One region of the Pseudactinotalea sp. Z1748 genome, then DNA from elsewhere that is predicted to be linked to it. Evidence: predicted binding sites of a transcription regulator. Region 1 holds the regulator's gene; each other region holds the start of a gene.
The links. Region 1 encodes LexA, which represses DNA repair genes until DNA is damaged. Its sites were predicted from a motif close to TCGAACANNTGTTCGA; they were not measured.
Positions count from the first base shown of each region.

Region 2: a site for LexA is predicted at 2,162-2,177, ahead of ACO0LU_RS17620 (DUF222 domain-containing protein). Genes of this name have one in related genera too.
Region 3: a site for LexA is predicted at 2,697-2,712, ahead of ACO0LU_RS00315 (HNH endonuclease signature motif containing protein). Genes of this name have one in related genera too.

Region 1 is NZ_JBMPQB010000004.1:160,077-170,169, forward strand. Features, by position in the region: gene ACO0LU_RS10770 (ATP-dependent DNA helicase) at 1-1,266, shown strand, start outside; gene ACO0LU_RS10775 (metallophosphoesterase family protein) at 1,263-2,939, shown strand; gene lexA (transcriptional repressor LexA) at 2,917-3,654, opposite strand; gene ACO0LU_RS10785 (LysM peptidoglycan-binding domain-containing protein) at 4,028-4,531, shown strand; gene nrdR (transcriptional regulator NrdR) at 4,634-5,104, shown strand; gene ACO0LU_RS10795 (DUF5302 domain-containing protein) at 5,220-5,417, shown strand; gene serA (phosphoglycerate dehydrogenase) at 5,450-6,661, opposite strand; gene ACO0LU_RS10805 (HelD family protein) at 6,705-8,957, opposite strand; gene ACO0LU_RS10810 (proteasome assembly chaperone family protein) at 9,156-10,082, shown strand.
Region 2 is NZ_JBMPQB010000011.1:224-10,316, forward strand. Features, by position in the region: partial or broken gene ACO0LU_RS17615 (IS481 family transposase) at 1-726, opposite strand, end outside; gene ACO0LU_RS17620 (DUF222 domain-containing protein) at 792-2,147, opposite strand; gene thiD (bifunctional hydroxymethylpyrimidine kinase/phosphomethylpyrimidine kinase) at 2,545-3,348, opposite strand; gene ACO0LU_RS17630 (transketolase-like TK C-terminal-containing protein) at 3,541-5,850, opposite strand; gene ACO0LU_RS17635 (Lrp/AsnC family transcriptional regulator) at 6,162-6,647, shown strand; gene ACO0LU_RS17640 (ABC transporter substrate-binding protein) at 6,844-8,178, shown strand; gene ACO0LU_RS17645 (carbohydrate ABC transporter permease) at 8,182-9,129, shown strand; gene ACO0LU_RS17650 (carbohydrate ABC transporter permease) at 9,126-9,959, shown strand; gene ACO0LU_RS17655 (aminotransferase class V-fold PLP-dependent enzyme) at 9,956-10,093, shown strand, end outside.
Region 3 is NZ_JBMPQB010000001.1:62,340-72,432, reverse strand. Features, by position in the region: gene ACO0LU_RS00330 (winged helix DNA-binding domain-containing protein) at 1-168, opposite strand, end outside; gene ACO0LU_RS00325 (PQQ-dependent sugar dehydrogenase) at 294-1,517, shown strand; gene ACO0LU_RS00320 (LLM class flavin-dependent oxidoreductase) at 1,591-2,457, opposite strand; gene ACO0LU_RS00315 (HNH endonuclease signature motif containing protein) at 2,727-4,184, shown strand; gene ACO0LU_RS00310 (RNA polymerase sigma factor) at 4,216-5,109, opposite strand; gene ACO0LU_RS00305 (hypothetical protein) at 5,250-5,495, shown strand; gene ACO0LU_RS00300 (YciI family protein) at 5,472-5,828, opposite strand; gene ACO0LU_RS00295 (LLM class flavin-dependent oxidoreductase) at 6,039-6,932, opposite strand; gene ACO0LU_RS00290 (LLM class flavin-dependent oxidoreductase) at 6,925-9,441, opposite strand; gene ACO0LU_RS00285 (winged helix-turn-helix transcriptional regulator) at 9,486-9,908, opposite strand; gene ACO0LU_RS00280 (hypothetical protein) at 10,033-10,093, shown strand, end outside.

The sequences.
Region 1 (10,093 bases):
CTCATCGTGGACGAGGCGCATGAACTCGCCGACCGGGTCACCGCCCAGGCCACGGTGGAGTTGTCCGCCGCGTCCGTGGAACGCACCGCCCGGCTGGCCCGCCGCCACGCCGGGATCGCGCTGTCCGCCCTGGAGGATGCCGCCACCCATCTGCGCACCAACCTTGGTCTGGTGCCCGAGGGCCGCCTGCCCCAGGGCCTGCCGGCCGAACTGGTGCCCACGGTGCGCTCCATCGCCGAGGCGTGCCGGGAGGCGATGACGGCGGTGCGCACCGAGCAGACCCAGGGCCAGGGCAAGGCCGAGGAAGCCGGTGGCCGAGCCATGGCGACGTCGGCGCTGCTAGTGCTGTTCGAGATCGCCGACCGCCTGCTCTCCGACAGTGTGGCGGAGCGGATCGACGTGCTCTGGTGCGAGCGCGGGCGCGCACCGGGGGAGGGTTCGCGGCTGAAGATCGCACCGCTGGACGTGGCCGGCCCGATCGCCTCCGAACTCTTCGCCGAGCGGGCCGCAGTGCTCACCTCGGCCACCCTCGCCCTCGGTGGTACCTTCGACCACGCCGTGCGCAGCGTCGGGATGGGCTTCGGGCCCCACCGGGCCGTGCAGGTGTCCTCCCCGTTCGACTATGGCAAGCAGGGCATCCTCTACGTGGCCTCGCACCTGCCGCCGCCGGGCCGCGACGGCACGGCCCAGGAGGCCCTGGACGAACTCGCCGGACTGATCGAGGCCGCCGGCGGGCGCACCCTCGGGCTGTTCTCCTCCCGGCGCGGTGCGCAGGCTGCGGCCGAGGCGCTGCGGGAGCGGCTGGACACCGAGATCTTGTTACAGGGCGAGGACTCGATTCCGGCCCTGGTGCGCCGGTTCTCCGCCGAACCCGCCACCTCCCTGTTCGGCACATTGTCGCTGTGGCAGGGCGTCGACGTGCCGGGGGAGGCCTGCCAGCTGGTGGTCATCGACCGGATCCCGTTCCCGCGCCCCGATGACCCGATCCGCCAGGCGCGCCAGGAGGTGGTGGCTGCCGGAGGTGGCAACGGCTTCATGGCGGTGGCTGCCAGCCACGCGGCTCTGCTGTTGGCCCAGGGCGCGGGCCGGCTGGTGCGTGGGGTGGCCGATCGTGGCGTGGTGGCTGTGCTCGACCCCCGGCTGCGAACGGCGCGCTACGGCAGTTTCCTGGCCAAGTCGCTCCCGCCGCTGTGGCCCACCACCGACGGTGACCTGGTCCGGGCCGCGCTGCGCAGGCTGTCCGGTGGTGGGGAGGCACCGGCATGACGTTCGGTTTCCGCGTCCGGCCCTACCTGCACGCACCGAGCAGCACCGGCATGACGATCATCTGGTTCTCCCACACCGATGAACCCGGAGAAGTCGTTGTGACCGGACCGGGCGCGCCCGGGCCGGTCACGTCCCGGCCCGAGGCCCTCGACGTGTTGAGCCCTACCGAGGCCGAGCGCACCGAACTCATCGAGGGTCTGGCGCCCGGCTCCTGGCTGTACCCGGACGGGAACGTCCGCCACGTCGTCGTCCTGACCGGATTGCGGCCACACACGCGGTACGCCTACACGGTCACCCAGGACGGCGAGCAGCACCGTGCCGCCTTCCGCACCGCTCCCACCGACGGGTCCTGGCAGCAGATTCACCTGGTGGCGCTCTCGGACTCCGAGACCGCACCGGCCGGGCGGGTGACGCATCGCTCCTGGCCGGCCGGCCCCGGCGGGGAGTCCCGCCCCGACCCGCACGGCTTGTGGCGGGAGGTCTTCGGCGTGGCGGAGCACACCGCCGGCCGGCCCGTCCTGCGCTACCCGCTCACCAAGACGGAGGGCTACCGGGCGGTGGTGAGCATGATCGCCCAGGAGGAGGCGGACCTGATCCTGCATCCCGGTGACCTGGTCGGCGGCGGGGGCTACCAGCCCGCCTGGGATGAGTTCTTCACGATCAACGCCCCCTCGGGCCTGCTCTCGCGGGCACCGCTCCTGCCTGCGCTGGGAAACTGGGAGAACTTCGGCGCCCGCAACGGCCGGTACGGCACGCCGTCGGACCGTTCCCCGGTGGTGCGGGCCCGGGCCAAGTACCACGCCCACTTCCCGGGCCCGGACGGGGCGAGGGGCCGGGGCTACTACCGCCTCGACCACGGACCACTCACGATCCTGACGCTGGACTCCTCGAACGGCGAGCCCGACGACCATCGGTCCCGGTACGCCCAGCCCCTCACCGGACGGGCCTACCGAGGCCCGGGCGCCGATACCCAGGACCACTTCACCGCAGCGGAGTACACCGCCGCCGGTGGCACGGACCTGAACGACATCGCCCCCGGCAGGCCGCAGTGGCGCTGGGCCGAGGAGAATCTGGCCGACGCCCGGGCGCAGGGCCGGATCATCCTGGTCCAGTTCCACCACGTGCCCTACTCCAGCGGCGCGCACGGCCTACCGATGGATCACGAGTTCTCTACCGGCCAGGGCGGGACCCCGATGCGCAGGTTCCATCGGATGTTCAGTGAATTCGGCGTGGCCGCGGTGCTCTGCGGGCACAGTGAACTGTTCGAGCGCTCGGTAGTGCCCGACGGCGACGAAGGCTCACCCGGGGTGCTCTACTACGACGTCGGTGTGGCCGGGGACAGCCTGGGTGGCGAACTGCGAGGGGGTGATGGGGAGCTCCTGCGGTACAACCCGCACCGGGCCTGGACGGCCGACCAGGACGCTCCGGAGCGCTGGGAGGTGGCCGGCGACGGCAACCCGGTGCTGCGTGAGGGTGGCAAGCACTACGGCTACCTGGACATCAATCTCGAGCGCACCGGGACCGGAGCCCGGTTGACGCTGCAGCCGATCCACGCCTTCCCGGTCCTGGACTCGCACTACCGGGTGCTTCGGATCGAGCGACGCACCTACGACGACGAGGTGTGCCTGCGGATCGGACCGGACGGGCGGGTCACACCGAGCGCAGGACGCTGACCACCCGGCCCAGGATCTGGGCGTCGGATCCCTCGATCGGGGAGTAGGCGGAGTTGGCCGGCATCAGCCAGACCTCGCCCTCGGTGCGCTTGAGCGTCTTGACCGTGGCCTCACCGTCGATCATCGCCGCGACGATCTCACCGTTCTCGGCCACCGGCTGCTGACGCACCACGACGAAGTCGCCGTCGCAGATCGCGGCGTCGATCATCGAGTCGCCGGTGACCTTGAGCAGGAACAGGTCGCCGTCGCCGACCAATTGGCGCGGCAGCGGAAAGACGTCCTCCACCGACTGCTCGGCCAGCACCGGGCCGCCCGCTGCGATCCGCCCGACCACCGGGACGTAACTGGGCGAGGCGTCCACCTGCTCCTCGGAGTCGGTGCTGAAGAACTGTTTCGGGCCGCGGGCCGAAGCCGGTGCCGGGCTCTCTTGCGCCGGAGCCGTGCCGTGGGGATCCAGGATCTCGATCGCGCGGGTGGAGATCGGGTCCCGGCGCAGGTACCCCTTCTCCTCCAGGACCTGGAGCTGGTACTTCACCGATGACGGGCTGGCCAGGCCCACGGCGGTGCCGATCTCGCGCATCGTCGGCGGGTACCCCTTGGTCTCGATATTGGTGCGGATCGAGTCCATGATCCGCTGTTGCCGGGCGGTCAGACCGGGGGAGTGGCCGGTCTGGTCCGGGTGCTGCTGGCTGGCGTCCTTGGGTCCCTCGGCCATCGTGTCCTCCTGCGGTTCGGTGCGGTTGCGAGCGGCTCTGCCATGGTCCCGTCACCGCGATGTCAGGGGTCGGTGGTGGGGTGTTCCCCATGACGTTCCCAAGCCTAGGCGTTACGGCGCCGAACAGGAAACATCTGTTCGACTGGCGTGTCGACTCTATCGAACGGCTGTGTTACTGTCCATACATGTGTTCGCAGAACATCAGTTCGAGGATCGGCCGGTTGCCAGTCCCGGACGTGGCCCGAGGAGTAATCCGATGAGTGCACTGGCGATCCACCCCAGCACCTCGACCCGGCGGGCAGCCCTGCGGCGGTCGCGGACGCGCCCCTGCGGGCACGCCGGACCTGCACGTAACTCGACCTGTCACCTCAGCGTGGTTCCCGCAGTCTCCTCGGCACCCGGAGCGGCTTCGGCCCCGGAGGCCCCGAAGGCTGCGCCGCAGCGCGACGGGCTGAGTGCCCTCGTACCCCAGCGGACCGAGGGCTCGGTCGGCCGGACCCGTCCCGTGACGCCCCTGGTGGCAGCACCGGTTCGCCCGGCGGCACCGGTTCGCCCGGCTGCACCGGTTCGCCCGGCCAGGGCGCGCGAACACGCCCCCCTGCGGCTGACCACCCGCGGACGGCGGGTACTGGTCGCGCTTGGCTTCGCGCTGGCGATCGCCGTGGGCGGTGGGCTCGGCACCCTGCTGGCCCCGGATGCGCAGACGCCGGCCGAGGTCTCCACCGTGGTGGTCCAGCCGGGCGAGAGCCTGTGGGTGATCGCGAGTGAGATCGCCGATCCGGGGCAGGACCTGCGCCAGGTGGTGGAGACCATCCGCGGCATGAACGGGCTGGAGCACTCCACCGTGCACGCCGGCCAGGAGTTGAGCGTCCCGTAGGGCTGAGGAACCCGCTGGAGGGCGACGTCCCACACCGGTAGCCATATGTGGCATTGTGTGTGCACCGAGCACGCCGTCACCAAGCCGGGAAGGGACGCGCCGATGCATTGCCCGTACTGCCGTAACCCCGACTCGCGGGTGGTGGACTCCCGCACCGCCGACGATGGCGGCAGTATCCGCCGCCGGCGGCACTGTCCCGAGTGCTCGCGCCGCTTCACCACGGTGGAGAGCACCAGCCTCACGGTGATCAAGCGATCGGGGGCGATGGAGCCGTTCAGCCGGGAGAAGGTCGTGGCCGGGGTGAGCAAGGCGTGTCAGGGTCGCCCGGTCTCCGCCGATGACCTGGCGCTGCTGGCCCAGCAGGTGGAGGAGTCCATCCGCGCCACCGGCGTGGCCGAGATCGACTCCCACGAGGTCGGTTTGGCGACGCTGGGGCCGCTGCGGGCGCTGGACGAGGTGGCGTACCTGCGCTTTGCCAGCGTCTACCAGAACTTCACCTCCCTCGAGGACTTCGAGGCTGCGATCACCGCGTTGAAGTTGGACCGCAATCCTGCCTCGGAGCAGTACGCCTGAGGTTGCATGGCCGGGGGTTTATCCGCTGGCGTGTTCGCGCCGGACCCGGCAAGGTTGCGGATGAGCCACCCCGGGACGAGGTCCCGGTCCGTGGTGAGTTCAGGGAGGACTGTTGATGTCATCGAAGAAGAACGGATCCGAAAGCCCCGATCGGCTGATGGCCGATGCCAAGGCGAAGATGCGCGAGGCGCTCGATCGCAAGAACGCGGGTGAGCACCCCACCGCAGATGGAGTCCGGAACACCGGGTCGGTGCACGGGCCGGAGGTGGTCGGCGAGCCCAAACGGACGTTCCGGCCGCGTAAGACCGGCTGAGTTCCTCGCTCGGTGCCCGGTCCGAAGGGTGCCTAGACCGACCCGTTGAGTTCGCGGACACTGATGGTGCCCTCGATCTCACGAAGGTGGTCCCTTGCCTGCCGCGGCAGGGTGCCGCTGATGTCGGTCACCGAGTAACCCACGTCACCGGTGGTGGCGAGCATCTGGGAATCGATGTTCGCCCCACCGGAGGACAACGCCTGGTTCACCGCGGCCAGCACGCCGGGCACGTTCCGGTGCAGGTGGGCGATGCGCTGGCGACCCGGCCCGGGCGTGTCCAACGTGAGCCTGGGCAGGTTCACGCTCAGGGCTGTGGAGCCCGAGCGCATGTAGTCGCGGAGTTTTCCGGCCACGAACACCCCGATGTCCTGCTGCGCCTCCTCGGTGGAGCCGCCCACGTGCGGGGTCAGGATCACGTTGGGCAGCCCACGCAGTTCGGATTCGAACGGGTCGCCGTTGCGCTTGGGCTCGTCGGGGAAGACATCCACCGCGGCGCCGGCCAGATCCCCGGCCCTGATCGCATCGCGCAGGTGGGCATAGTCCACCAGGAACCCGCGGGAGAGGTTGAGGAAGATGGCACCGTGCTTCATCCTGGCGAACTGCGCCGGCCCGAACATCCCGGCGTTACCGGCCCGGCCGTCGACATGCAGGGTGACCACATCGGAGACCTCCAGCAGGGAATCCAGGTCCGGCATGCGGCGGGCGTTGCCGAGGGCGAGTTTCTCGGCGCTGTCGTAGAAGACCACCCGCATCCCCAGGGCCTCGGCGACGACGGAGAGCTGGGTGCCGATGTTGCCGTACCCCACGATGCCCAGGGTGCGCCCACGCACCTCGTGCGCACCGTTGGCGGACTTGTCCCACAGGCCCGCGTGCAGTGACTTGTCCTTCTCGGTCAACCGCCTGGTGAGCGCGATGATCTCGGCCAGGGCCAGTTCCACGACCGAGCGGGTGTTGGAGAACGGGGCGTTGAAGGCGGCCACCCCGTGGTGGACGGCGGCATCCAGATCGATCTGGTTGGTGCCGATGCAGAAGGCACCGATCGCCTGTAGGTCCGGACTCCGCGACAGGACGCGTTCGGTGACGTTGGTCTTGGACCGAATGCCCAGGACGGACACACCTGCCAGGGCCTCGATCAGTTCGTCCTCGTCCAGGGAACCGGGCACGGTGGAGACGTCCGCGCCGGATCCCTCGAGTAGATCGAGTGCCAGGGGATGGATGTTCTCCAGGAGCAGTGCCTTGACCACAGTGCTCATCGTCCTTCTTCTTCCTCGCCGGTAGCCAGGCGTCTCATCTGTCGGACATCGGCTGGTCCATTGCGGCTGCGAAACCGGGCGGCAGTTCCTCGGCGTGCACCACGTGCAGACGCTGGGTGGGCCGCGTCATCGCCACGTAGAGATCCGCGGGCTCGCCCTCGGCCAGGATCGCCCCGGGCTCGGCCACGATCACTCGATCGAACTCCAGTCCCTTGGCCCCGGACGGATCCAGCAGCACCACTTGAGCGGTCAGGTCCACCGGGCCGGCCGGGATGTCCAGCACCCTGCTCAGTTCATCCTGGCGGGCTGCCGCGGTGATGACGGCCACGGTGCCCTCGCCCACGGCGGCCACTTCGTCCTCCAGCACCGCTGCCACGGTCTCACCGAGGCTGTTCGCTGCGGTCAGGACCAGTGCGTCGGGGACCTCGCGGGCCGATTGCAGGGGTGCGGGCGGGTGCTTGGGATCGGCGGCGGTCACAGCAGCCCGGGCCGCCCGCATCACCGCGGCCGGCGTGCGGTAGTTCACAGTCAGTTCGGCGACCCGCCAGTCCCGGCGGAGCATCGTGTCCAAGCGCTGGGACCACTCGCGGGTACCTGCGGGGGAGGAGGTCTGTGCGACGTCGCCGACCACCGTCATCGACCGGCTGGGGCAGCGTCGCAGCAGGGCCCGCCAGGCCATCTCCGAGAGCTCCTGTGCCTCATCGACCACGACGTGCCCGTAGGTCCAGGACCGGTCCCGGTAGGCGCGTTCGGCGGTGGTCAACCGTGGCCCCGCCTCAGCGAACCGTCCAGCGAAGGTCTCCGCCGACACCAGATCGCGGGCAGCGACGGGATCGTCACTGCTGCCGACCGAGGCGAGAACCTCCCGGGCGTAGGCGACCTCCTGCTCCCGGCGCGCGGCCTCCATGCGCGCCTGGGCGCGCTCGGTCTCGTCATCGGAACCGATGAGTTCGGCGGCCTCGTCGATCAGGGGGATGTCCGCCGTCGTCCACTCCGACCCGACCGGCCGCACCAGCACCTCGCGGTCGGCCGCCGGCATCCGTCCGGCCACAGCTTCGAGTTTGTGGGGTTTGGCGAACAACTCGGCCACCAGGCCGGTAGCCGTCAGTGGCAGCCAGCACAGGTTCAACGCCACCCGCACGTCCCGGGCACTGCGGATCTCCTCGACCACCTCGGCCGGTTCCTCCCCGGCGCCGCCGATCTGCTCCAGGTACTGGGTAGCCAGTGAGGTCAGCATCGCGCGGACGAACGTGACCCGGGCCCGGTTGTGCGGGTGCCCGGACCGTCGGGCGCGGGCCTGAGCCTCCCGCACCTCATCCGGTCGCAACTGCAGCACCACCGATCCCACCTTGAGTTCCTGGGGCCCCAGCACCCGCTGCTTGGCCCTGACCGCCCGGGAGATGATCCCTGCCCAGGCGCGGCGCCCCTTGATCCTGGCGACCCGCGGTTCCTCGATGGCGGTGGCGCTGATCCCAGGAATCAGATCACCCAGCGTCGAGGAGACCACCCCGGTCTCGCCCAGGGCTGGCAGCACCTGTTCGATATAGCGCAGGAACACCCGGCTCGGGCCGATGAGCAGCACGCCGGAGCGTTCCAGGCGTTCCCGGTGGGAGTACAGCAGATAGGCCGCCCGGTGCAGGGCCACAGCGGTCTTGCCGGTGCCCGGGCCGCCCTGGACCACCAAAACCCCGCCCAGGTCGGAGCGGATGATCGCATCCTGCTCGGCCTGGATCGTGGCGACGATGTCACCCATCCGTCCGGTGCGGGAGGCCTTCAGCGCGGCCATCAGCGCGCCCTCGCCGGCCAGTTCCACCTGGGTGTCCGGGTCAAGTGCATCGAGGTCGAGCACGTCGTCCTCGATCGCCACCACCTGGCGATGCCTGGTTTGCAGGTGCCGGCGCAGCGTCACCTCCCCGGGAGCGTGCGCGGTGGCCTGGTAGAAGGCACGTGCCGCCGGTGCCCGCCAGTCGGTGAGCACGGGGGAGTGCTCGGCGTCGGAGACGCCGATCCGGCCCACGTACCGCCGATCGCCGTCGCGCAGGTCCAGCCGTCCGAACACCAGGCGGTCCTCGACCGCGTCCAGCGCGGACACCCGGTCCTCGTACATGGTCGCGAAGGCATCCCGTTCGGACCGGTTCTGCGGTGACCCGCTGGGTCCCTCACGGCGGATCTTGGCCAACCGCTTCCGGGCGCCCGCGCGTAGTTCGTCCAGGCGGGCGTAGACGAGGTCGACGTAGGACTGCTCGACCTCCAGGGCGTTGCGTGGGCCGACTTCAGGGCTGGTCACAATAGGTTGGTACTCCGCTGCGGTAATCGTGGCCGGTACGCCGGGGCCCCAGCGGCTCGGAAGGCGTGGGGAACCGGGCGACCGTTCATTATGCCTCTACCCTGGGGTGTGGTGCACCCCTGCTGCCGGTGCGGAGCCGGCTGGAATGTGACCACCGCAGGAAGCGTTGAGTATGGGGTGAACGAGGAAGGGACGTCCATGGCTGCTGATCCGCGCGATTTGTATACCCGCGAGACCGAGGTAACCGACCTGCCCGAGGGCGAGGTCGCGGTGCTGGTGCACGCCTTGCAGGGCTCGATCGACGCCGGACACGCCGGAGCGCTGCTCGCCGAGCACCTCACCGCCAAGCTCAGCACCCGCCGGGTGGCGACCTTCGATGTCGATGCGCTGCTGGACTACCGTTCCCGCCGGCCGGTGATGACGTACGAGGACGGGGCCTGGACCACCTATGACGAGCCGGTCCTGACGCTGGACCTGCTGCGGGACGACGAGGGCCAGGCGATGCTGCTGCTGCACGGCCTGGAGCCGGATCTGAAGTGGGAACTGTTCATCGACGCGATCACCGGCCTGATCGAGGAGTTCGGTGTGCGCACCACCGTCGGAGTGCACGGGATCCCGATGGGGGTACCCCACACCCGCCCGATCACCGTGACCGCCCACGGGACGCGGCCCGAGTTGGTGGCCGATTACCCCGACTACATCAGTTCGGTGCGAGTGCCGGGTTCGGCGTCGGCACTACTGGAGTTCCGCCTGGGTGGGCGCGGCCACGACGCCCTCGGTTTCGCCGCGCACGTCCCGCACTACCTCGCTCAGTCCGACTATCCGCAGGCCGCCGCCGAACTGGTGCGCCAGATCACCCGGGTGACCGGTCTCGGGCTCCCGATCGGTGACCTGGAAGCCGACGGCGTGCGGATCCAGACCGAGATCGACCGGCAGGTCGGTGCCTCCGAGGAGGTTGGCGCGGTGGTCCGGGCGCTGGAAGAACAGTTCGACTCCTTCGCCGAGGCGACCGGGGACGAGGCGTTGGGCACACCGGTGGTGGAGGCGGAGGAGGTCCCCAGCGCCGATGAGATCGCCGCCCGCTTCTCCCAGTACCTGGCCGGCCAGGACAACGACAAGGGCTGAGCGGGTCCGTC
Region 2 (10,093 bases), on a different contig from region 1:
GGAACCGTTGTCGGTCATCACTGCCGCCACGGTCACGCCGATCCCGTCGAAGAAGGCGTTGGCGCGGTTCCAGAACGCGGCGGCGGTGTGTTTCTTCTCGTCATCGAGGATTTCGGAGTAGACCAGGCGGGAGTGGTCATCGACGGCGTGGTGCAGGTACCGGTACCCGCGTGAGGGCGACGCGCCAGCTCTGGCTGCCTTGTCGCGTGTTGAACCGGCGCGCCGATCCTGTGATGAACCGCGGCCGTGAGCCCGCCAGCCGCCGCCGTCGGGAATCCGGCCCAGTTTCTTGACGTCGACGTGGACCAACTGGCCGGGCCGATCAACTTCGTACCGGTGAGGCTGGGGCCGGCGCACCGGCAGGCCGGTAGCTTGATCGATGCACTCCAGCCTGGGCATTCGGTACCGGGCCAGCACCCGACCCACAGTCGAGCGGGCAATCCCCAGGTGGTAGCCGATGCGGTGCGGGCCCCACCGCTTGTTGAATCGCAGGGAGATGATGCGCCGCTCGGCGCGCAGCGGCAGCCGGGACGGGCACCGATGCGGGCGGCTGGATCGGTCTTCGAATCCGGCCCCTCTTCGGTGGCGGGCCACCCACCGGGACACGGTAGCCGGTGAGACCTGGAACCGTTCGCCAACCCGGCGCTGGGACCAGCCGGCCTCAACGACCAGGGCAACCATCCGGGCTCTACCTTCAGGTGTCAGGGGTGCATTACGGTGAGTCACGGAGACCTCCGAACGTTCGATGAAATGGTTGGTACACCCATCGATATCGGAGGTCTCCTTCTAACTCACGGACCGATCACAACGTGTCGAGGAAGTACAGCTAGGGCGGTGCGTTGGGTTTCGGTGAAGAGTCGGTTGCCGCGCCCGAGGTCCAGTGGCTGGGATTGACCGCCGAGGACGAGGGGTACCAGGCCGGAGTTGCAGGCGAGTTGGCGGGCGTGGGCGGCGGAGATCTTCTCCCCGGTATCCAACCCGGCGGCTGCCAGGCGCCCACGCAGAATCTCTTCGTCGAGGGTGATCACGATGGTGGCGGCGGTTTTGGGGCTGAGGTGGTCGGTGGGTAGGTGTTCGATCAGTTCTGCCAGGGCCAGGCCGTGGGCGTTGGCCCAGTCGGTGCGCCGGCCCTGGGCGACCCGGGCCGGATCGGGAAGCCCGGACAGGTCCTCCATCGCGCTATCGCTCGTGCCTGTGTGGTGGTGTGCCTTGGCATCCGGTCCGGTGCCCGGCCTGTGGGCCGGGTCCATGCCCGGACCCGCACTGGAACCTGGGGTGTCATCGCCGGAGTCAGGGGCCTTGCCGGTGGCGGCCTCGGTACCGAAGAGCGCGCCCTCACCCGAGCCCGCGTTGCCAAAGGCGGCGCCCGTGCCCCCTGTGGTGGTGGCGTGGAGGTGGTCCCCCGCACGTGTCCTGCGGGTGCCAGTGGCGTTGCCTGCGGGGCCGTTGGTGCGGCGGGGTGCGGTCATGGTGTGGATGACTTTGCGCAGGAGGTGGCCGTGGAAGACCGGCAAGGTGAAGTGTCCGGTGACCGTGCCATCGTGGTTGTCTCGCAGCGTCAACCGGGTTTGTGCCCGCGCGCGTTCTTCCTCGCCGGCGACTTGGGCCTCTTCGTGGGCGTCGACGGCCTCGCGGTCCTTCTCCAGCGCTTCCAGTTGGCGCCGGGCCCGTTGACGTAACACTGAGGGGGGTAACCTCTTGGCCTGCTCCACCAGGCCTTCTTCGACCCGGCCCCGCTCCGCAGTGGTGAGGTCTTCTGGGAGTCTGTCTCCGGCGCCAACGATGATCTCGGCGTGGTCGGCAGAGATGTCTCCTTCATCCAGGGCCTGTTGGGTCCGGCTGCGATCACGCAGCCGGGTGGCCAGCTTCGTCTCCCGGCTGGTGTCTCTGCCGTCGTCGTTGGTGTGCTTGGCCGCCCAGGAGGCGGTATCGGCATGCCCGGACTTCTGGGCAGTGTTGGCCTTCTCGGCCGCGGCGAGGACTTTGAGTTTGTACGCCCGCACCCGCGATTCGATTCGTTTCAGGTCCCCCAGTAACTGCCCCTGTCCGACCGCGCTCAGCCCGCACGGGTCCAACCTCACCAACCCATCCAGCGCGGCGTGCACCTCCTGGGTCGGGGAGATGTGCGGGAGCGGGTGCACTGCCATGAACTCACCCTAGTTGATACAGACGTTCGAGTCAATGGTTCATGCTAATTCGTGTCACATTGCACGGTTCTAGGTGTCTGAGTCTCGTCCAGGCGCTCCTCGTACGTACGCCTCCGGTCCCATGGCCGGCTCGGCAGTGCCCGAACGTCCATGCACCGACGACCGGGGTTCTCCGCATCGAGTGCACGAGAGTGTCGGTGTGGAGGGTTCGCCGGCCAGGGTCGCACCCGTGGCGTCAAGGACCGACGGGTCGTCGCAGGGCAGGGCGAGCGACCCAGCTGCGCCGCAAACCCGTGGCGTCGAGGACCGGTGGGTGCCTGGAACGGCCAAGGGGGTGCTTCTCGGAGACCGGGACCGCCAGTGCCACCGGCACGGTCGTGGCGTGAGTCAGGAGACGCTAGCGGGTACCTGCGGCGCCCTGCCAGAGCACGTCGAAGGGGGTGTTGGCGTTGAGCCGACCTCGGATTCCTTCAGTGACCATGTCCTTGGCGGTCTGCACCGCATCGCGCACCTCGGCTCCCTTGGCAAGTTCGGCGGTGATGGCCGCCGCCAGGGTGCATCCGGCGCCGGAGACCCGCTCCTGACCTATCTTCGGTGCTGAGTACACGTGGATATCGGTGCCGTCGAAGAGCACGTCCACGGCGTCCGGACCGGGCAGTTCCACCCCGCCCTTGGCCAGCACATAGTCCGGGCCCTGGGCGTGGATGCGGCGGGCTGCCTCGGCCAGGTCATCGACGGTCTCGATGCTGTCCATTCCGGCCAGGGTCGTGGACTCGAACACGTTGGGGGTGACCACGGTGGCGTGGGGGAGGATGTGCTCGCGCAGGGCGTTGTCGGTGTCCAGCGCGGCGCCGGGCTCCTGCCCCTTGCAGATCAGCACCGGGTCCAGCACCACATGGGTGAAGGAGCGTTGCGCGAGCGCCTGGGCGACGACCTCGATGGTGGCGGGGGTGCCCAACATCCCGATCTTGACGACGTCCAGGTCATGGGTGGCGGTAGCGGCCTCGATCTGATCGGCGATGACCTGCGGCTCGATCGGCACGAACCGGTGCGCCCAGTCGTTACCTGGGTCGAAGGACACGATGCAGGTGATGGCGCCGGTGCCGTAGACGCCGAGTTGCTGGAAGGTCTTCAGGTCCGCCTGGATCCCGGCACCACCAGTGGCCTCGGATCCGGCGATCACGAACGCGCGGTTGACCATGTGCTCCTCCGATCTCCTCCCCGGTGGTGCGGTGGCGCCCCGGGGTTGCTCACTGCACGAGATTAACGCTGCCGGGGGTCCGGTCGTAAACCGCAGCCACTGTGGATGTGCACGAGTTCGGGCGGTGTGCGGCAGCAGGTGTCCTGTGGCGGCACGTCGTCTACTGCAGCACGTCGTCTACGGCAGCACGTCCTACTGCAGCAGGTCCAACACGGCCCCCACGATGCTGTCGGTGTCGATGCCGTGGTGGCGGTAGACGTCTTGCAGGTCCCCGGACTGGCCGAAGTTGCTCACCCCGAGGTGGCGGGCCCGCACCCCGTTGACGCCGGCGAGGAAGGCCAGGGTGTGCGGGTGCCCGTCCAGGACGGTCACCATCGGTGCCGAACGCTCCGACGGCAGGATCTGGTCCAGGATCCAACTGGGCTCATCACTTTGCCCGTTGCGGCCCTGTAGGGCCTCGAACAACCGGCTCGGGCTGGTCACGCTGACCAGATCGGCGGCGTACCCCAGGTCTGCCAGCCGCTGCACCGCCGCGATCGTCTCGGGGACCATCGCCCCCATCGCCACGATCGTGGCGTCCGGGGTGCGTGCCGCGCTCGCGGTGCTTGGGCTGCTCGCGGGGTCCGCGGCCCGCCGCAGGTATCCACCGGCAATCACCTGGCGACGACGGCGCTCCCGCGCGGCCGGGTCGGTGGGGATGTCGGCCAGTTTCTGATCCACCGGTTTGGTGGACAGCCGCAGGTACGCCGACTTCCCACCGGGCCGGGCCATCTGGCCCATCGCCGCCAGCAGCATCCACTCCACCTCTTGGACGAAGGCCGGCTCGAAACTGATCAGTTCGGGCTGCTCCAAGCCGATGGAGGGGGTCTTGATGGACTGGTGCGCCCCGCCCTCGGGGGCCAGCGACACCCCGGAGGGCGTGCCGATCAGGATGGACTGACCCCCGGCGTACATCCCGTAGGACCACGGCTCCAGGGCGCGTTCCACGAAAGGGTCATAGACCACCCCGATCGGGAACAGCGGCTCACCCCAACGCTCCCAGGTGGTGCCCAGTTCCCCGATCAGGCTAACCAGGTTCACCTCGGCGATCCCCAATTCGATGTGTTGCCCGCTCGGCGCCTCACGCCAGTGCATGATCGTCTCGGGGTCATCGTTGAACCAGTTTGGCCGGCCCTCGGTGGACCACACGCCCACCTTGTTCAACCACCCGGCGATGTTGGTCGTCGAACTCACATCGGGGCTGGCGGTGACCACCCGGGCAGCCGCCTCGGGGGCGGTGCGGGTCAGGTCCAGCAGCACCCGGCCGAAGGCGGCCTGGGTGGTGGAGGTGCCGGTGCGGGTGCGCCCGAAGTCGGTCGGCACCGGCGGCGGGGCGGAGGCCACGTGCGGCTTGCGGGTCAGGGTCTGTGCCGTCCGGGCGCACACCTGCCCGGCCGCGCTGTCCGGGTCAACCCGGGCCCAGGGCGCCTGCGGGTCCATTCCGAGGCCGGCTGCGAAGTCCTGATACTGCTCATCGGTCAGGATCGCGGAGTGGTTCTGCGGGTGCCCCGCCGTGGGCAGGCCGTTGCCTTTGATGGTGTAGGCGATGATCACGGTGGGCCGGGTGTCGTCGATCTGGGCGTAGGCCTGGCGCAGCGCCCCGTGGTCATGGCCACCGAGGTTGCGGATCGCCCGGAGCAAGGTGTCATCGTCGACGGCGCCGATCAGGTCCGCGATCTCGCCGACACCGGAGCCGGTGCCGGGCAGGCGCTGGCGGAGTTCCTCGATCGGGCAGCGCAGCAGGCGCTGGTACTCGGGGTTGGGCATCTGCAGGATCCGGTCCCGCAAGGCCGTGCCCCCAGGGCGGGCGAACAGGTCCTCCAGCAGGGCGCCGAACGTGACCGTGATGACCTGCCAGCCCACGGCCTCGAACATGCGCGCCAGCCGGCGGGCGGCGATATTGGGCACCACCCGGTCCAGGGACTGGCGGTTCAGGTCCACGATCCACACGATCTCGCCCAGGTCCTGCACGTGAGAGTCCAGCAACGCCTCCCACACCGCACCCTCGTCGAGTTCGGCATCGCCCACCAAGGAGTACTGGCGCCCGCCGGTAGCCCTGCCGGAGAGGCCATCGACGTACCGGCGTGACATCGCCCCCCAGATCGGCGCGGTGGCGCCGATGCCCACCGACCCGGTGGAGTAGTCGATCTGACCGGGGTCCTTGCGCCGGCTGGGGTAACTCTGCAGCCCCCCGAACTGGCGCAGGCTGGTCATCTGCTCCTGCGACACGGTGCCGAGCAGGTAGTTGATGCTGTGCAGCACCGGGGCCGCGTGCGGTTTGACCGAGACCCGATCCTGTGGGCGCAGCTGGTCGAACCACAGGGAGGTCATGATGCTGACCATCGAGGCGCTGGAGGCTTGGTGACCCCCGACTTTCAGGCCTGATTCGGAAGCGCGGACCCGGTTGGCGTGGTGGACCATCGAGGTGGACAGCCACAGCACGCGCTCATCGATGGAGGCCATCACCTCAAGCGGCACCTGTTGCCCTGCGGGCACCTGTGGCTCTGCCGGCAGAGGCGGCGAGGAGGAGGCAGCGGACATCACATGGCCCTTCGATTCGTGGACGGCCCTCGTCCAGGACAGACACTCACGGTGCGCCCGGGTCAGGATCCACTGGGCCCCGGGCGTCGGCGGGCCGGTTTGTGACCTGGCAAGCCAGCAAGCGCACCGTGAGCAGAACGCTTCGTATTCGAACAGTCGGGTCCGGCTGGTGCAACCGACGGATGCGAGGATGAGCAGAATGCTCACGCGCCGCTATTTCGAGGCCGATAAGGATGATCACTTTGGAGAGTTCCAGGACCTATGACCGGATCGATGCGATGCTCCTGCGAGCCCTCATCGACGACCCGGACGCCACCATCAGTGCGCTGTCCCACACCACTCGCCTAGCGCGCAATACCGTGCGTTCGCGGCGGGATCGCTACGCCCAGGACGGCACCTTGCGTTCCTTCGAGCGGCGGATCGATCCGCGGTTCCTGGGGTACCCGCTGAGCGCCTATATCGTGACGAAGGTCACCCAACGGAAGTTGGACAGCGTCGCCGCCACCCTGGCCACCATCGACGAAGTCGTTGAAGTGCATGGGCTCTCGGGCATCACCGACCTGCTGATCCATGTGGTGGCCCGCGACGCCGATGATCTGTACCGGATCGCCGGGCGTATCCTGGACGTCGACGGCGTCAAGCGCACCAGCACCGGCCTGGTGATGCGGGAGATGGTCAAGTACCGCATCGGCCAGCTCGTGGATCCGAACGTGTCGTGACGGCGGCCCGAGTGGGCACCTGAGCGCTGCCAAACGTAGGATCACTGAATTGACATGGCGCGAAGAAGGGTCCTATTTTGACCTGGGTGTCAGCTCGGCACCGGGTAAACATCGGATCTCTGGTGCTGGGTTGACGGCTAACCCGTCGTGAGCCCGGTCTCACACTAGAGCCGAACCTCAAAGGAGACGAGGGCTCATGAGAAGCGCAACGGCGCGGGCAGCAACAGCTGCGATTGCTGCGGCAATGTTCCTCACCGCATGCGGTGGAGGCAACGACGGTGGAGGCGGTGGCGACACCGGGACCTCCGGGGGCGATGGCAGCCTCGAGGCCGACTTGAAGATGGTGGAGAGCCTGACCAACCCGGCCCGGACCCAACTCCTTCGGGGCCTGCTCGATGAATTCGAAGACGAGAACCCCGGGGTGAGCGTGGAACTCATCTCACCCCCTACCGAACAGGCCGACCAGACCCTGCAGCAGATGCTCCAGTCCGGATCGGGAGTCGATGTGCTCGAAGTCCGCGACATCACCGTGGGCCCCTTCGGCAACAACGGCTGGCTGCACGACATGACGGACGAACTGGACGGATGGGACGGTTGGGAGGCGATGACGGACAACGCCGTCGAGAACTCCACCCAGGGCGCGAACGGGGAAACCTTCTACATTCCCTACGGGTTCTACGGGCTGAGCCTGTTCTACCGCGCCGACCTCATCGCCGATGCCGGATTCGACGCGCCCCCGCACAGTTGGGACGAACTCGTCGAACAGGCCAATGCCATCCAGAACCCCGCTGAGAACCGGTACGGATACGCCTTCCGCGGCGGGCAGAACGGCACCTTCCAGCTGGCTGCTGCGATCGAGGCCTACGTCGGCACCGATCTGGACCCCGAGAACTCCTACCTGACCACGAGCGGCGAGACGATCTTCTCCACCCCGCAGGCGCAGGAAGCGGCCGATATGTACCTGACCTTGTTCGAGGAGGGTTCCCCGCCGTCGTCGGTCGCCTGGGGTTACCCGGAGATGGTGGAGGGCTTCACCAACGGCTCCACCGCCTTCCTGCTGCAGGACCCCGAGGTCATCGCCACGGTGTCGGAGTCCTCGCTGGAGGAGGACCAGTGGGACGTCACCCCGCTCCCGGTGGGAGCCAGCGGACACGCCGCCCAGCCCGTGGCAACCGCAGGGTGGGGCGTGGCCTCCTCCAGCGACCACACTGAGGCTGCCGTGGCCCTGGTGCAGTTCCTCTCCGGGGAGGCCTCGACCACCTTCGCCAAGGAGAACTCCATGGTGCCGATCCGCACCGAGGCGAACGAGGACCCGTTCTACTCCTCCGGACCCTGGGAGGCCTACATGACCATGACCCAGGACCCCGACACCTATCTGAACGTGCACGAACCTCGCGGGGTGCAGTGGTGGACCGAGTGGAACCAGAAGGCGGACAACGAACTGCAGAGCTTGCTGCTCGGGGAGATGACCACCGAGGAACTGCTGCAGAGTTGGGACGAGTACTGGACCGAGAAGTTGGCGGATGAGTAGGGAATGACCGCTCCCCCCATCATCCCGGCGAAGCGTCCGCCCACCGCGGGCGCTTCGCCGGGGTCTCGGCGTCGCCCGTTCTCGACGCGCAAGGGCTTGACGATCCTGCTGTTCCTGGCCCCCGCGGCCATCTTCATCGGGGTCTTCACCTACTTCCCCATCCTGAGCGGAAGCCGGATGGCGTTCCAGGAATGGAACCTGTGGGACCTCACCGAGACGCCCTGGGTGGGCCTGGACAACTTCCACGCGATCCTGTCCAACCCGATCTTCTGGACCGTCGCTGGCAACAGCGTCATCTGGGTGGTCGGGTCGATCATCCCGCAGTTGGTGATCGGATTCGGCCTGGCGCTGCTGATGCGCAAGTGGTTCCGGGGCCGCGGCATCTATCAGGCACTGGTGTTCTACCCGTGGGCGGTCTCGGGGTTCCTCATCGGGATCCTGTTCCGCTGGATGTTCAACGCCGAGTTCGGCGTGATCAACGACATGCTGCGCAAGACCGGTCTGACCGAGACCAACATCGCGTGGCTGGCTGATGCGGATCTGGCCCTGATCGCTGTGCTGGTGGCCAACATCTGGTACGGCGTGACGTTCTTCGCGATCATGATCCTGGCAGCGTTGCAGTCGGTGGATGAGTCGATGCTGGAAGCCGCGGAGATTGACGGCGCGGGCAAGGCCCGGACGTTGTTCTCCATCATGATCCCGGCCATTCGGCAGACCTTGCTGCTGACGATCCTGTTGCGGGTGATCTGGATCTTCAACTTCCCCGACATCATCTGGGCGATGACCGGTGGCGGCCCGGCCGGGCACACCCACATCGTGACCACCTGGATGATCGAGTTCACCCAGCAGGGCAACTACGGCGTCGCCTCGGCCCTGGGCTTGATCTGCGTGACGATCCTGCTGATCTTCTCGGTGTTTTATCTTCTGGCCAGTAGGGAGAAGGAATCGTGAACCGCGAGACCACCGCGGGGCGGCGGATCAAGTTCGCCATTCTGGGCATCTGGCTGATCATCACGATCTTCCCGCTCTACTGGATCCTCAACACCGCGCTGAAGCCCGCCGGCGAGATCGCCTCATTCCCGCTGACCTATTGGCCGCGCACGCCCACGCTGGAGAACTTCCAGCGCCTGCTGGAACAGTCCGGGTTCTTCCAGAACATCCTGAACAGTGTGATGGTGGCACTGTCCGCGGCGACGGTGGCCACGTTCATCGCGCTGCTGTCCGGTTACGTCCTGGCCCGGTTCACCTTCCGGTCCAAGGGCGCGGTGATGATCGCGTTCCTGATCACCCAGATGATCCCGGCTTTCATCGCGCTGGGACCGCTGTATTTGATGATGACCAGTTTCGGGCTGACCAACTCCCGGTTCGGGCTGTCCCTGGTCTACATGGCAGTGTGCATCCCCTTCTCCACCATCATGTTGCGCGGCTTCTTCGCCAATGTCCCGGATGCGTTGGAAGAGGCGGCGATGATCGACGGTTGCTCACGTCTGCAGGCGCTGTTCCGGGTGATCGTGCCGGTGCTCACCCCCGGCATCATCGCCACCTTCATCTTCAACTTCGTGAACTCCTGGAACGAGTTGTTCCTGTCCGTCACGTTGATCCACTCCAGTGACAAGGTCACCATCCCCGCGGCGCTGAACGGCTTCATCTCCGGTTTCAACGTCGAGTGGGGTCCGTTGGCCGCCGCGGCGGTGCTGACCATCCTGCCGACGATGGCGATGTTCGCCCTGGCTTCGCGGTGGATCATCCAGGGCCTGACCGCCGGGGCAGTGAAGGGATGACCGAGCGGGCCGCATCCACCGAGCCGACAACCGGGCCCACCGAGCCAACTACGGCCCCCGCACCCGAGCCGCTACTGGTCGACGGCGCACCAGCGGAGACCCTGTGGCCCCTGGATCCTGACCAGCGCCACCTC
Region 3 (10,093 bases), on a different contig from region 1:
CCACAGGGCGAGGTAGGGCGAGGGGGCCGATTGCGATTGGATCGCGGTGATGGCGCGGACTCCCTCGGCCACGTCCAGGGGCGCCCGGCGCAGCAGCAACTGGCGGGCCAGGGTCGCCCGGTTCAGCGTCCGGGCGGTCAGGTGCTTGTCCGGGCGCGCGTGCTCCATACGGGTACGGTAGCGCCGACCACCCACACCCGGGCTGAGCAACGGTGGCGACCCGCGCACCTGCGCTCGCCCGAGCCTCATGGCTTCTGTTGCGGTGACAACGGGCACTGTTAGCGTCGAGAAGTATGCGCTGCGCACTCATGGCCACGGGAGCGGCACTGCTGCTCGCCGGGTGCGCTGCGGGGGATCCGGACACGCCTGCGGATCCGGCCACCACTGCGGAGCCGCAGACCACTGAGGAGCACGCCGACGAGGACCCGGCCGCCGACGAGGACCCGTCCGACGGCGAGGAGTCACCGGGGGCGGAGGATGCCCGCGACGACGAGGCAGCGGTGGCGGAGTTCGAGGCCGTGGAGCACGAGCAGTTCGAGAACCCGTGGGCGCTGGAGTTCCTGCCGGGCACCGACCTGCTGCTCATCACCGAGCGCACCGGCGCCGTGCAGATACGGGATCAGGCCTCCGGAGAGGTCAGGCCGGTCAGCGGCGTGCCCGAGGTTGTCCCCGCAGGGCAAGGCGGCATGCACGACGTCATCGCCGGCCCGGACTTCGAGCAGGACCAGACCATCTACCTCAGTTGGGTGCGGGCCGCCGACGGCGGCAGCCAGGGGGTGGTCGGACGGGCACACCTGGACGCGGACCGCGCCGCCCTTGAGGATCTCGAGGTGATCTGGGAACAGGATCCGGCGTCCGGCAACGGCCACTTCGCGCTGCGGATGGTCGTCCTCGACGACTCGCTCTACATCACCTCCGGGGACCGGCAGGAGTTACAACCGGCCCAGGACATGGGCACCAACCTCGGCACCATCGTGCGCCTGACGTTGGAGGGTGATCCTGCCCCCGGCAACCCCTTCGCCGACGACGGCGGCATCGCGGCGCAGTTCTGGACCACCGGCCACCGCAACCCGCTGGGCATCGACGTGGACGCTCAGGGCAACCTCTGGTCCTCGGAGATGGGGCCGGCAGGCGGCGATGAGCTGAACCTGATCCGCGAGGGGGCCAACTATGGCTGGCCGGAGGTGTCGATGGGTGAGCACTACGACGGCACCGCGATCCCCGATCACGCCGAGGGGGACGGTTTCGAGGCACCGAAGGCCTACTGGGTGCCGGCGATCTCGCCCGGGAACCTGATGATCTACACCGGTGACCTGTTCACCGGGTGGGCCGACAGCGCGCTGCTGGGCGGCCTCTCGGGGGAGAACCTGGTGCGTGTGGAGTTGGACCGCGAGAACGCCGAGCAGGTCGATGAGTGGCAGATGGGCGATCGGATCCGCGCCCTGGCCGAGGCTCCCGATGGCGCGATCTGGCTCGCCACCGACGGTGGCGCGCTGATGGAGTTGCGCCCGGACTAGAGCCGCGGGGAACGCACGAGCGCACCGCCCCGCTCTCTCCGGCTGCCGGCCTCGGTGAGTCGGCTGGCTCCGGTCAGTCGACGAGGCGGGCGACCTCGCCGGTAGCACGGAGGAACGCGTGCGGATCGGGCTCACCCTGCACGGGCGAGAGGATGACCGCGTCGGCACCGGCGTCGGCGAAGCGTCGCACAGCCGCCGCCACGTCGTCGGGCTCGCCCCACACGCCCCGGTTGTCGTCGGTGCCGGCCTCGCCCAGCGCGGCGGCAACCCGCTCCCGGGCGCCGTCGCCGAAGGCGGTGTCGACGTAGGCCACCACCACCGCATCGCCGTCACGTCCGGCGGCGGTGCGCCCGTCGGCAATCAGGCGGGCCCGCTCACCCACCTCGGCGACGGAGAGTCCGGAGACGAGGACCGCACCGTCGGCGACCTCCCCGGTCAGTGCCAGCGTCTTGGGTCCCACGCCTGCGGCGTAGACGGGTGGTGCGGCCTCCAACGGCCACTCGAGCCGCACCTTGTCGAGGGTGACGTAGCGGCCGGCCACGGTCACCTCCTCCCCCGCCAGCAACGACCGCAACACCGTGATGTACTCGCGCATGAGCGTCAGTGGGGAGGCCGCGTGCGCGCCGGCCTGTTTCATCCACGGCAGCACACCGTGGCCCAGGCCGGGGTAGAACCGGCCGGGAAAGGTCCGCTCGATGGTTGCGATCTCCATCGCGGTCACCGCCACGTTGCGCAGCGGGATCGGTGCGATCCCCAGGCCGATCCGCAGGCGCTCGGTCCACGCCAGGGCGGCGGCGACCGAGGCGTAGGCCGACTCACGGAAGCAGTCCTCCCAGAGCCAGAGCTCGGGAACGCCGGCGGCTTCGGCTACCTCGACCGCCCCTCGCAGTGCCTCGGGTGGATTGTGGTGCGGGTTGAATATCGCGCCGACCCGAGTCATCGCACACCCCTCTGCGGGCGCGCCGGCGCGCGCTGGTCGATCTCGGCGTCGGAGGGCTGGGGATTCGTCGAACCGGTCATGATTCGAGTCTCCCACGGGCGCGCCGGGTCCCGAGCGCTCTTTGCCACGCCCTGTATGCACCCGCCCACAGGCCACCACCGCCATTACCTGCACGCAGCCACCGCTACCTATAATCACTCAACAGTGCAATGTGACATGAATCGGAGTAGACTGTTGACTCGAACGTCTGTATCAACTAGTGTGCGTTCATGGCAGTGCACCCGCTCCCGCACATCTCCCCGACCCAGGAGGTGCACGCCGCGCTGGATGGGTTGTCGCGGCTGGACCCCGGCGGGCTCAGCGCTGCCGGGCAGAGCCAGTTGCTGGTGGACCTGAAGCGGATCGAGTCGCGGGTGCGGGCCTACACACTCAAAGTCCTCAACGCGGCGGAGAAGGCCAACACCGCGCGCAAGTCCGGGCATGCCGATACCGCCTCCTGGGCGGCCAAGCACACCAACGACGACGGCCGGGACACCAGCCGCCAGACCAAACTCGCCACCCGCCTGAGCCAGCGCGGCCCCACCCAACGAGCACTCGATGCCGGGGACATCTCCCCCGACCACGCCGAGATCATCGTGGGCGCAGGCGAAAAGCTCCCCAACGGGCTGACCATCACCGAGGCGGCCCGGGTCGAAGAAGACCTGGTCGCCAAGGCCAAGCAGATGCCGCCCTCGGTGCTGCGCCAGCGAGCCCGACGACAGTTGGAAGCCCTGAAGAAGGACCGGGAGAGCATCGACACCCACGAAGAAGGCCAAATCGCCGATGAAGAGCAGCAAGCCCGCGCCCACACCCGCTTGACCATCCGGGACAACCACGACGGCACCGTCACCGGACACTTCACCCTGCCGGTCTTCCACGGCCACCTGCTACGCAAGATCATCCACACCATGACCGCACCACGGCGCACCAACCACGGCACCACCAACGGTACCGGCGGCCCCGTTGGTGCCGGCGGCGGTGGCGCTGGTGGTGCCGGCGGTGGTGGCAGCCACGACGCAAGTGGGCAGGGGCAGGCGCTGTTCGGCACGGACACCACCGGCCCCCACCGCACCGATACCGGCGCGACCGGCCTCGGCGCTCAGGGCAGCAGCACCCACGGCAGCGGCGCGCAGGATCTGTCCGGGCTTCCCGACCCCGCCCGGGTCGCCCAGGCCCGGCGCACCGACTGGGCCAACGCCCACGGCCTGGCCCTGGCAGAACTCATCGAACACCTACCCACCGACCACCTCAGCCCCAAAACCGCAGCCACCATCATCATCACCCTCGACGAACAAGTCCTCCGCGGACGCATCGCAGCCGCCGGACTGGACACCGGGGAGAAGATCTCCGCCGCCCACGCCCGCCAACTCGCCTGCAACTCCGGCCTAGTACCCCTCGTCCTCGGCGGTCAATCCCAACCACTGGACCTCGGGCGCGGCAACCGGCTCTTCACCGAAACCCAACGCACCGCCCTGACGGTTCGACACACCACCTGCGCGGCCGATGGATGCGCCCGGCCCTACTCCTGGTGCGAGTTGCACCACGCCACCCCCTGGGAGAACGGCGGACCCACCGACCTCGACAACGCCGTCCCCCTATGCCACCGCCACCATCGAATGGCGCACGACCATAAGTACCATCAGCGCCGAACATCCACCGGGACATACACCTTCACCATGCGCCACTAGCGGCATCCCCGCGCCCAGTGGCAGATCATGTTCAACTCACCAGGGCTAGCCGGGCGCGGGTGTGGTCTCGCTCGGCGCCGTCGGGACAGGCGTCGATCGCCTCAAGGTAGGCCTGACGAGCGGCCTCGGCCTGTCCGCCGCGGTGCAGCAACTCGGCGCGCACGAGCGCCACACGATGGTGCCCGGGCAGTTCGTCGGCGGCGGCGCGCAGAATAGCAAGTCCGGCCATCGCCCCCGCTGCCTCGCCCACGGCGACAGCACGGTTGAGCCGCACGATCGGTGATCCGGCGAGCGCCTCCAGACGGGTGTAGGCGCGCACGATTCCCGCCCAGTCGGTGTCAGCAGCGCGGGTGGCCGTCGCGTGGAAGGCCGCGATCAGGGCCTGCAAGCGCAACTCTTCCGCGAGGCCATCGGTCGGGGACAGGGCGGTGAGCCGGTCCAAGCCCGCCGCGATCTCGGCACCGCGCCACCGGGACCGGTCCTGATCAGCCAGGCGCACCAGAGCACCCTCCGGACTGACCCGCGCATCGCGGCGGGCGTGCTGGAACCGCAGAAGCGCGACCAGGGCTTCCAGCACCGGACGGCCGGGCATCAGGTCAGTAGCCAAACCGGCGAGCCGTACCGCCTCCCCTGCCTGCTGCGCACGGACAACGTCGTGGCCTCCTCCGGGCGCATATCCGGCGGTGAACGCCAGGTAGATCGCCCGGGCCACGTCATCAAGCCGGTCCGGCCAGGCGTTTCGGTCGGGGATCGAGAACGGGATTCCGCTTCCGGCCAGGCGCTTCTTCGCGCGGGTCAGCCGTGCCGCCATCGTGGCTGCCGGCACCAGGAACAACCGTGCGATGTCGGCAGTGGGCACACCAAGGACGAACCGGAGCGCGAGCGCCGGACGGACCTCCTCGGCCAGTGCTGGGTGGGTAGCCATGAACAGCAGCGGCAGGCGCTCATCGCCGCCCGAAGCGACTCCGGCCGGCGACGTAACCCCGCCCGGAGCGGCCGCATCCTCCGGGCCGGCTGCACGTCGTCGTCCGCTATCAGGTGGGCTTTGCTCCGGAGGGTGCGCTCATGCCGCAAGGCATCGAGCACCCGGCGATGGGCGGCGGTGCGGAGCCGCCCGGGCGGGTTGTGCGGCACGCCGGTTGTGGGCCACTGGGCGGCGGCCTGGGCGAAGGCCTCTGCGAGCGCGTCCTCGACGAGGTCGGCGCGATTGAATCGCGCCATCAGGTGGCCCAGCAGCAGGCCCCAATGGCTGTGCCAGAGTTCGTCGAGGACGCGCTGCGGCACGGGTCAGTACGGGTCCACGACCGGTGAGATCTGGATGTCATACGGTGGGAGGTGGCCGAGCAGTTCCACCAGGACGTCCAGGTCCGGTGCCTCGATCAGGTAGAACCCGCCCAAGCCCTCCAGGGCCTCGGCATAGGGGCCCTCGGTGAGCGTGACGGCACCGGCTCGGGTGCGCATCACCGTGGCGTCGGACTGGCCGTCGGAGAGGGCCTCCCCGGCGAGGATTTCCACGCCCTGGCGAGCGCCGCACGCCTCGTCGAACTCGCCGAACCTGCCCATCAACGCGCCTTGCTCCTCCGGGCTCAAGGTGTCCCACGCGGGCACGTCACCGTCGCCGATCAGCATCACGAGGTACTTCATCATTGTTCCTTTCGATGGTGGCGGCGATGGTGCCGTCACCATCATGTCGCGCGAGGACAGCAGAAATCGACAGTCCGGCAAAGATTCGCGGCCGCCCCCGCGGGGCAGTTCCGGCGTCTGTATCCCCCGCCGCTGTAGCACGTGCACCGGGACCCGGGACGCACACGAGGTCGCGTGCGAGCCGGGTGGGGACCGGCGGAGGCGGGCGGCTCAGCGCTCCGCAGCCACCAATTCCCGTACCGCCGGGGCAACCTCGTGAGCGAACGTCTCGGTGGTGGCCGAATCATCTGAAGCCAGGAAGTACCCGGTAATGCCGTGGCTCAGGGTCATCTCGGCCAGTTCCTTGGCCCACTGATCCGGCGGACCCTGCAGGAATCCGCCCGACTGGGTGGCGAACCTGCCCCCGATGTTCAAGAACCTCCGGACCGCTGCCGGTTCGCGCCCGGCTGCGGCGGCGCCGTCGTCGATGTTCTCGTTCATCCGGACCAGATCATCGGTGCCGTTCTTGAGGTATTGCCACGAGGGGATCCATCCGTCGGCCACCCGGCCGGTCATCCGCAGGATCCGTGGGCCGTACGCCCCGATCCAGATGCCCACGTCATGGGCGGGGGCGGGGCCACGCTTGGCGCCATCGACCTGGTAGTGCTTGCCCTCGACCACGAAACGCCCGCGTTCGGAGGTGTTCCAGATGCCGCGGATGATCTCGATGGCCTCCTCCAGGGCCTCGATGGACTCCCCTGGGCTTCGTCGTGGGCCGCCCATGGCCTCGATCGCGTCCCAGAACCCGCCGGCACCCAGACCCAGTTCGATCCGGCCACCGGAGAGTTGGTCCAGGGTCGCGATTGCCCGGGCCAGGACCGCCGGCGGACGCAGCGGCAGGTTCGTCACGTTCGCCGTCAGCCGCACCCGTTCGGTCTTGGCCGCCGCGTAGGCGAGCAGCGTGGAGGTGTCGTGGAATCGACCCTGGTAGGGGTGGTCCTGGAAACTCACCAGGTCCAACCCCGCGCGGTCGGCCACGATCGCTTGCTCCACCGGATGCTGGGGCGGTGAGTTCGTGGGAGTGACGAAGGTGCCGAAGAGTAGGTCGTGGCCGTAATCAGTCATGAGCGCCTCCTGGTCGATGGGGGTGATTGGTGGGGGTTGCGTGAGCGGGTGGGACCGCGTGAGCGGGTGGGACCGCGTCAGCGGGTGGGACCGCGTGAGCGGGTGGGACCGCGTCAGCGGGTGGGACCGCGTGAGCGGGTGGGATCGCGAAGTTGTCTCGGAACACTTGGTGGGGATCCAGTTCCGCCTTCAACCGACGCAGCCTGGCCAGCCCCTGGTCCCCGAACGCGTCCACCAGTCGCTGCGGGCTCCGGTCGGTTTCGAAACTGAGGTACAACCCCGACAGGTGCTCGCGCAGGTCCTCCCAGTGCCTATCCACCCGTTGGGCGTTGCTGCCCATCACGGTCAGATGCATCACGGCGTCCCGGTGTACGAACGCCGTGGCCTCAGCGGGCACGTCCCCGATCGCACCACCCATGGTGCGCAACTGGAACCAGCCGATCGTGCCGGAGTCCAGCAACCGTGCGGCAGCCTTGGTGAACTCAGGAGTGACCTGGTTCAGCAGCCCGGACCTGGACACCGGTTCGCCGCGGCCCTGGTGGGGCGCCTCGGGGAACATGTTCATCACCGCGGCATAGGGGGCGATGACGACCTGCTGCTGGATCATGGTGGGGATCTGGGCGAAGGGTTGCAGGTGTTCGATCACCACATCGGGGTCGTCGGAGTCGACCATCGCCATCACCTGCGCGGTGGCGCTGCCGCCCCGGGGCGGGCCCATGAGGAGGAACGCGGTGGTCTGCCGTGGGGCGCTGGTGGCCGCGTCGGCGAAAGCCTGCAGGAACTGCGCCACGTCACCCGCGGCAAAGCCCAACTGGGCCCAGCCGACCTGATCGACCGGCGAGGCGGTGATCTCCACCGAGGTGACGATGCCGAGATTGGCCCCGGCACCGCGCACGGCCCAGAACACCTCGGGGTTCTCCTCCTCGCTCGCCCGGAGGCGGGTGCCGTCGGCCACGGTCAGATCCGCCGCGCGTAGGTTGTCGATCGTCAGGCCGTGGTGGCGGGAGAGGAAACCCAGGCCGCCGGCGGTGACCAGCCCGCCCACGCCCACGCCGCCGTAGTCACCGGAACCGATCGACCAGCCATAGGGTTGCAGCGCGCTGGCCACATCCCGCCACCGGGCGCCAGGTCCCAGGCGCACCAGTCTGCTGGCCTCATCGACCACCTCGACCGAGTTCATCCGTCCCACATCGAGCACCAGGCCGCCGTTGTTCGTGGACCGCCCCGAGATGCCGTGCCCGCCGCTGCGGAGACCCAGTTCCAGGTGCGGGTTGCGCCGGGCGTAGGCCACGGCGTCGCTCACCTGCTCGATGGTCTCCGGGCGCAGGATCAGGCCCGGGCTGCCGCCGCGCATGTAGTTCGACTTCAGCCGTCCGTAGGCGGCATCGCCCGGTTCGACGGCGGTGTGCACCAGTGACTCTGGCACGCCCTCGTAGTCGATGCCCGGGTGTCGCTTGGCGCGCACGCTGGCGCGTCGGATCCTGCGGGAGCCCAGGTCCGGCAAAACGTCGGCGACGGCTGTGCGCACTCGCGGCACGGTGTCGGTGGCGAAGCGTTCCAACCCATCGCTATCGGTTGCCACGGCAGCGGACGACGGCGCGCCACCCGCCCGGAGCAGCAAGCCGCTCACCCCGTGGTCGACGATGAGGCGCACCAACTCACCTGCGGCAGGCTGCCCGGTCGACGCGGAGAACACCACCAGCCGGCGGATCTCACGCGGGTCCCGGTCGTGGTTTCCGGCCGCCTCATCGATGATGGTGTTCAGATGCGCCAGCCCGGCCGGCCCGCCGGCGGCGTCGAGGTCGAGCAGGATCCCATCGCCGATGGCGCCGGCGAGCCGAGCGGCCCGCTCATCGGATCCGGTCAGCCATAACGGCACCTCCCGAGCCAGCGCGGGACCGGGCTGTGCGTCGGAGATGCGGTGGTGACGGCCGGGGTAGGTTGCCGCATCGGTGCTGGTGTCCGCCATCACGCGCAGAACCGCGATCGCGTCGGTCAGCGGTGCGTCCGCGGGTGCCGCGAAGGTGGCTGTGGCGTCAGCGGTTCTTGCGTCAGCGGGCGCGGCGTCCGTGGTTGATGGGTCCGCAGCCGCGTCGTCAGCAACGTCGAGCGCCAGCGCCACCCGATCGCCGGCGAGCAGGCTCAAACTACCGGCTGCGCGGGCCAGCACCGACGGAGGGCGGTGCGTGAACGACAGACCGGCGATGGCCAAGGTGATCCGCTCGGTCTGCGCGGCTGCCCAGGCGGCCAGCGTCCATGGGTCCGGGCCCGCCCCAACCGGGGCTGCGTCGTCGCCCGGGGTACCTGCCGGGTTTACTGGGCTCGCGTCGTCGTCCGCCGCGTCGGTCACGCCACCAGCCGCAGGCTCGCCCGAGCCCTCGGCAAGGACTGCCAGATCCAGGCCGGCCAGTTCCGCGCGCACGGCCAGGTCGGCCGCTTCAGACGCACCTGCACCGACACCTGCGTCCAGCAAGACGCCGAACTGCACGGCGTGGCCGTAGTTGGGCATGGTCAATCTCCTCACAGTTGATCCTTGACACAGCGGCGCGCGCGTCAGGCGGGTGTCAGGTCGCGTTCGCGCAGGTGCTGCTGCACGTTCTCCTGGGCGTCGGGCCCACCGGCCTGCAGGTCCTGCACCACCTGGCACAGGGACTCGTCGGCGTCCAGGTACCGTGCCCCCCACCCGCCGATCGAAGTCAGCACCGGGACCAGGTCGATGCCGCGCTCGGTCAGGTCGTACCGCACCCGGTTCCGGCTGCCGGGCACCGACGTCCGCCGCAACACCCCCGCGGCCACGAGGCGCTTGAGCCGGTCGCTGAGGATGTTGGTGGCGATGCCCTCCTGGGACCCGGCGTGCAACTCGGCGAATGTGTGCCGGTCGGCGAACATCACGTCGCGGATCACCAGCAAACTCCACCGATCCCCGAGCAGTTCCACGGTCATATTGATCGGGCAACCGGATCGTTTCTCAGCCATTGCGACACCTCCACAGCACCGGTGTGACACCCCAACTGCGCACACTTGCGTTCTGCAAGTGATGCTACTACCTTCAGTCTCACTTGCAATGAACAAGTGATGCAGCCCACGAATCGGAGGTGCCATGCGAGTCGTCGTCCAGTACCGAGCAGGACAGGTCCCCGAGCAGGAGGCCGAGGCCAACG